DNA from 3 places in the Exiguobacterium sp. s133 genome. Region 1 is predicted to be linked to each of the others. Evidence: predicted binding sites of a transcription regulator. Region 1 holds the regulator's gene; each other region holds the start of a gene.
The links. Region 1 encodes LexA, which represses DNA repair genes until DNA is damaged. Its sites were predicted from a motif close to CGAACATATGTTCG; they were not measured.
Positions count from the first base shown of each region.

Region 2: the regulator LexA is predicted to act here: its motif matches at 813-826, upstream of uvrB (excinuclease ABC subunit UvrB).
Region 3: the regulator LexA is predicted to act here: its motif matches at 1,293-1,306, upstream of KNP96_RS16920 (Y-family DNA polymerase).

Region 1 is NZ_JACSMK010000017.1:30,321-32,598, reverse strand. It holds gene yneA (cell division suppressor protein YneA) at 45-332, opposite strand; gene lexA (transcriptional repressor LexA) at 539-1,153, shown strand; gene KNP96_RS16250 (metal-binding protein) at 1,184-1,657, shown strand; gene KNP96_RS16245 (MIP/aquaporin family protein) at 1,836-2,278, shown strand, end outside.
Region 2 is NZ_JACSMK010000002.1:180,913-183,190, forward strand. It holds gene uvrB (excinuclease ABC subunit UvrB) at 1-760, opposite strand, end outside; gene KNP96_RS03510 (PDZ domain-containing protein) at 965-2,128, opposite strand; gene KNP96_RS03515 (S41 family peptidase) at 2,148-2,278, opposite strand, start outside.
Region 3 is NZ_JACSMK010000007.1:129,566-131,843, reverse strand. It holds gene KNP96_RS11035 (MBL fold metallo-hydrolase) at 1-374, shown strand, start outside; gene KNP96_RS11030 (pentapeptide repeat-containing protein) at 466-1,113, opposite strand; gene KNP96_RS16920 (Y-family DNA polymerase) at 1,323-2,278, shown strand, end outside.

The sequences.
Region 1 (2,278 bases):
TACCTCACACCCCTGTTCGTTCATTCAACAACTTTTATATTCTGTCATTGTTGTGCGATTGGTACAACGATTTTGTCTTTCGAAATGACATGTTTTGTTTCGAGCTCATTGTTCTTGATCAGCCAGTCGATGTATTCTTGATTCGTCATCGAACCATCATTGTAGACTTCAGCTACTTGTTCGACTGTTACGTTCTCATCTACCGTGACTGACGCCGTAAGTAATCGGTGGACCTTTTCATCCGGTCGTGGTGTTAAAAGAAAAAGAATGAAAGCAAAACTGAGCGTATAAAACAGAATTGAAAAGGCATGAGTACGAATAGAATGAATCATCATGAATCCCTCCAAATAGGTTATTAGAATAAATGTTCTCGGAACAATTGTTCGCATAATCTATAATAAACACAGAACCAGTGTTCGGTCAATACAAAAACATCGAACAATTGTTTGTGCGCTCATTTGTTCTATGTTATAGTAATTCTAGAAACATATATTCCTAAATCCTAAAAAAACCAATCCGGAAAGAGGTGGCAATTCGTATGCGGAAAATGTCTAAACGTCAACAAGAAATCCTTGACTACATCATCGCTGAAGTGAAGTTAAAGGGCTATCCACCTTCAGTTCGCGAAATTGGTGAAGCTGTTGGTCTTGCTTCAAGCTCAACGGTACACGGTCATTTGGATCGTCTAGAAAAACGTGGACTGATTCGCCGTGACCCGACGAAACCACGCGCGATTGAAATATTGCTTGATAAACCTGAAGAAATCAACGAAGCGATCGTCCATGTCCCCGTTATCGGCAAGGTAACTGCCGGACTTCCGATCACTGCGATTGAAAACATAGAAGAGCATTTCCCACTCCCTGCACATTATGTAGGAAATGAAACCGTCTTTATGTTGACGATTGATGGCGAATCGATGATTAATGCAGGTATTCTTGATGGCGATCGTGTTATCGTGCGTCAACAAAACACAGCAGAAAACGGGGAGATTGTCGTTGCGATGACCGAAGATAGTGAAGCGACAGTCAAACGGTTCTTCTTAGAAGATCAACAGGTACGTCTTCAACCAGAAAATGACTCGATGGACCCGATGTATTTCGATAACGTGTCGATTCTTGGCAAGGTCATCGGCGTTTACCGGACGATTCACTAAGAGAGGGACCAGCTAAGCTGGTCTTTTTTCATGCCTTCTGGAAATGTACATGATACGGTCAACTCCGTTGCCCTAACGGGATATGTTGTTTATTCGGTCGCAACGAACCAAACGGATTGGCTCCCGACCGCTGTCGGAATCGCCGTCGGGACCTTATGGCTTTCGCCCGACTTAGACTTAAAATCGGAACCTTACTATCGTTTTGGCCCTTTGCGTGTCCTTTGGATGCCATACGTTAAAATTATGCCGCACCGCTCCATCTGGTCGCATGGCTTAATCATCGGAGATGTCATCCGCCTACTCTACAGTGCCGCTTTATTGATTCCGCTACTCTTTTTAGCCTTCTATAGTGAAATCATCCAAGCAAGCACGGTCGACTCATTGATTGACGTCATGCCTGCTTTTATTATCGGTGTGATGACCGCAAGTACGATTCATATCATCCTTGATCATACGAGTAGTTGGTTCCGCCCTAAAAAGAAACGAAAAAAACGTCGATCCTGACTTTTTCCATTCAATCATGGAAAAAGTCTTTTTATTATCCAATTCTAATTTTTTTAAACCTAAATATTGAAAATTTCGATTCCTATATTTCAATTATTTGTATTGAAAACGTTATCAATTCGGGTTAGGTTTAAATAGAAAGGTATTATTCGCTTTAATCCAAAGGGAGGGTTTTTGCATGAGTAATTTTATTAGTGAGATGATGGGAACATTGATTCTCGTCCTACTCGGGGATGGCGTCGTCGCCGGTGTCGTTCTGAAGAAAACCAAGTCTGAAAATGGTGGCTGGATTGTCATCACGCTCGCTTGGGGTCTCGCCGTTATGACCGGTGTTTACGTCGCGGCATCCAGTGGTGCCCACTTGAACCCAGCGGTTACTTTGTCGCTCGCGCTCAATTCTGACTTACCGTGGGCAGATGTACCTATCTATATCGCTGCTCAACTTGTCGGAGCATTCCTTGGCGCAGTACTCGTTTGGCTTCATTACATGAAACATTTTGAAGCGACAGAAGATCAAGCCGCAAAACTCGGTGTCTTCGCGACAGGTCCAGCAATCCGTCATACGGGATCAAACTTAGTATCTGAGATCATCGGGACATTCGTTCTCGTCTTTGGTATCTT
Region 2 (2,278 bases), on a different contig from region 1:
GACGTGTGTCCCCCGTCACGAAGTGGGACGCCGGGAAGATTGAGATATGTTCACGGTCGGCGATGATTTCACCTGTCAACGGATCCATGTCGCGAATCCGTTCGATTTCGTCACCAAAAAATTCGACACGGACACATTGTTCGTCTCGTGACGCCGGGAAAATCTCGACGACATCACCACGGACACGAAACCGCCCGCGCTGGAAGTCGATGTCATTTCGTTCATATTGAATGTCAATCAAACGACGGAGCATCTCGTTACGCCCCATCTCATTGCCGACACGAAGCGATAACACATGATTATTGTACTCTTCCGGGTTACCGAGACCGTAGATACACGAGACGGACGCAACGATCAAGACGTCATCTCGCTCAAACAAGGAAGATGTCGCCGAGTGACGGAGTTTATCAATCTCATCGTTGATGGACGAGTCTTTTTCTATGAACGTGTCCGTCGACGGGACATACGCTTCCGGTTGATAGTAATCATAAAAGCTGACGAAGTACTCGACCGCGTTGTTCGGGAAAAATTCTTTGAACTCCGAGTACAGTTGCCCGGCCAGTGTTTTATTATGCGCCAGGACTAACGTCGGCTTTTTAATCTCTTTGATGACGTTCGAGACGGTGAACGTCTTACCGGTTCCGGTCGCTCCGAGCAACGTTTGATGCCGCTCGCCGTTCTTGACGCCGGTGACCAATTGTTTAATGGCAGCCGGCTGATCGCCGCCTGGTTCAAATGGTGACACTAACTCAAAATCCATCGCTAACTTCCCCCTCATTCCGTAAAAAATCTATCTTTATTGTATCACTTTACGAACAAACATTCGATTATGAAGTGCTCCTTCTAGGAAGTTACCCGTTTTTCCAAAAAAGAAAAAGTCCCAGTACGGATTATCTCTGAAAAAGATAAAGTTCACTCAAGAAACAACAACATCCCCTACCACTCACGTGATAGAGGATGTTCATTATTGAAGCGTTCGAATTTTCGTCCGGCGATTCCCCGGCTCACTGACGAACATGATGCCGAGTTCATGATGATCTTGTTCATAAAAAGCCCGTTGTGCAAACCGAACATCTCCATTATGATTCATCACTTCGAGACGTAAGTATGGTTTATGCTTTTGAATCGCTTCATAGAAGCTCGTCTCGGAATCAACAAAATCACCGTTGACCTTATAGATGGCTTCTCCGGGTACGAGCCCCATTTCTGATGCCGGTAATCCAGGGAACGTCCCCAGGATGACGACACCCCGTTTTCCATTGAGGAAAATCGGCGTCGCTGAACGATTCAAACGTTTGACCCGTTGGTGCAAGATGATGTGCAAGACGAGCAGGAGCGGTAGACCGAATAACCATTCTTCCCGGTTCGTCACGTACGCACCAAGTGTCAACAAGACCGCGAGTAACAATGTGATGACGCGACCCCGAATCAATGGACGCATCAACTCAGCCGGCAATTTTCCTGTGAACAGAAAACTGAAGCCGAGCGGGAAAAAGAGCACGAGCGGGACGTACTCCGGAAAAGCGAACCGCGGAAACCATTCCTCGAGACTACTGCCTGGAACAATGACGAGCAACGGAATCAACCACAGTTTGTTCGCGGACAACCCACCGATGAAACGCCCCCGCTTCGATAAGACGAGTGATGGGGACAACTGCTTTTGACCGCGCCACGCGACGAGCGCCAATTCTGCCAGCAGCGTCAAGCTCGCAAGCAACAGCAACGTCGTCGCGTCGACCTCTTTAATCCCGTCCATCCGTTCATCCGTCACGAACCACCCGATAAGTGCCAAAACGCTGAGCGGCCAAAGCGGCAAGTTAAACCGGACGACGCCAATCACTAATGTCACGGCAGCGAGCGCCGTAAAGGCGACAATGAAGACCGGGCTGACGGTCACCTGTAAACTCAAACTGATTGCAGATAAGACAATCCCGACGAGCAGACCGGGCAGTAATGTCTCAAAAATGTCGGTCCGTTGATCGCGTGATTTCGAGCGGAACAAGTTCCGTTCTCGCCTGACGCGACGAATACCGATTACAACACTGACTAGAATGGCTAACCACAGGATTGGACTAGCGATAAGACTAATCACTGTCCAACCGATTCCATCGAATAATTCCACGCCCATTCAGACCTCTTTCCGTGATTTATTCAGCAGCAACTTCAAGTGCCTTGATGCGTTGTACATCATTTTTCGAGTCTTCTAACTTTTTCAAGAGACGTGTCTCCATCTCGGAAGCCGTCACCGGGTCAATCTTACCCGTGACTTCGAGCTTGG
Region 3 (2,278 bases), on a different contig from region 1:
TCGGCGAAATCGGACAACGGATGGGACACGTATCCGGTCTCGTCTTTACACATCCCGATGAGCCGACGCTTTATATCGCCGGTGATACGATTTGGTGTGACGACGTCGATTCTGCGATTGATACCTATGCACCGGATGTCATCGTCGTCAATAGTGGTGCCGCCCAGTTCCAGACCGGTGAACCGATCACGATGTCGGAACGTGATTTATTAGCGGTCCACGCGGCAGCGGCTGAAGCGACGATCATCGTCTCGCATCTCGAAGCTGTCAATCACTGCCTGCTCCGCCGCGATATGATCGCTGACTTTTTAGCAGCAAATCATCTCTCCGCTCACTTTTTGATTCCGGACGACGGCGAGACGCTCTCCTTTTAAGTCTCTCCTTCGAGAGTCGTATGAATACAAAAAAACCGGACGTTTTCCGTTTCCCTAAAAGGAAGAGGAACAGCGTCCGGTTTTTTCATGTTCATTCTTGCGGAATGACAAGACCGAGTAATCGGGCAAATGCGATTGCTTGTCCTTCCGTCACGATCGCCCCTGTCAAAAAGCGTGGATCAATCGTAATCCCCGAGACGTCCGCTTGTCGCAAATCGAGTCCTTTTAACGGAGTTTCAACCCACTGGCTTTCCATCAATTCAACATCCTCAAAACGTAAATCGATGAGTTTCCCTTCGAAGAATTGTGTCTCCCGCATCGCCGTCTGCTCGAACGTTACTTGTCGGAGCGATGTCCGAATCACTTGTAAGTAATTCGCCTGGCATGCTTTTACCGTGACATGATCAAGCGATGTTTCTTCTAATTGAACCCCCGTCAGGCGGCAGTCCTGAAACAGAACGCGATGAAAACGACTGTCACGGAACTGGCAACCCGTCAAATCGCACTGCTCAAACCGGACATTTTCAAATGACGCGCGATCAAACACGAGCCCCGCAAATGAGACATTCCGAAAACAGACTTGATTGGCATCGATCCGCTCCGTCAGCTCGATGGGTAACGTTTCTTTTTCATACATCATTTGATACAAGTACGGATCATCGATTTCGATTTCTGCAAATGTTTCGACTGCTAAATTATTCGGGACATCCGGTAGATGGATCATCGGTTTTTTCTTCATTCTCTCCCAACCCTTCTTCTTCTCAGTCCTTAGTGTACCAAACCTGTTACCTAAATATGACTCAAGAGGATGATCTCTAAAGTCATGCCGCGCTCTAAAAAGTGATGACATGTACACTCTTTTTCAATTTTTGATTTGAGACACTTTGAGACCGTGCTAGAATCAACATAAATAAAATAAGAACAAACGTTCTAAAAGGAGTGATTTTCGTGTCTTCTGATGCGGACTTTCCAAACCAACGTATTTTTTGCGTGGATAGTGTCTCTTTTTATGCCAGTTGCGAGTGCCATTACCGAAATCTACCACCATTAACAACAAAATTAGCCGTCGTTTCCGATTTAAAACGGAGCGGCTCCGTCATTTTAGCGGCGAGCCCTGCTTTGAAGACGCTTGGTATCAAAACGGCAAGTCGTCTCTACCAGATTGAACAACTCCCGTACAAGGAACGAAAGCAGATTCACCTCGTCGAACCACGCATGTTATGCTACATGAAAACGTCGATTCGTGTCCTCGATGTGCTCCATCAATTCGGACCACCGGAAGCAATCCGGGTATACTCGATTGACGAAAGTTTCATCGACATGACGGGAACGGAGCACCTCTTCGGTACGGATTTTGAAGCTGCTAACCAATTACAGTCAGCCATCCTGGAACAAACCGGTATTCACGTCCGAATCGGGATTGGTCCTAATAACGTCATCGCGAAACTTGCCCTTGATTTACTCGGGAAAAAACAGGGCATTGCGCGTTGTGGTTATGCTGATGTCCCCCGTCTCTTACATGACTTTCCCGTTCGCAAGATGTGGGGGATCGGTCATCAAATGGAGCACCATCTGAATCAATTAGGCATCGAGACGATCGGCGATTTGGCGGCCGCACCATTAGAAACACTACACGAACGTTTTGGTGTCATCGGTGCCGAACTTTGGCATCATGCATGGGGCATCGATCAATCTCCGACGACGATTGATCCGACCGCTTTATTTCGTCCGGCATCATCCCGACAGAAGACGGTTGGTCATGGCGTGACACTAATGCGTGATTATTACGAATACGACCAGATTCGGCTGGTCTTAAGTGAGCTCGCAAGCGATGTCGCAGCCCGCGTCCGCTTTTCCAATCAACTTGGATGGACGGTTCACTTAGGTGTCCGTTACTCGAGACA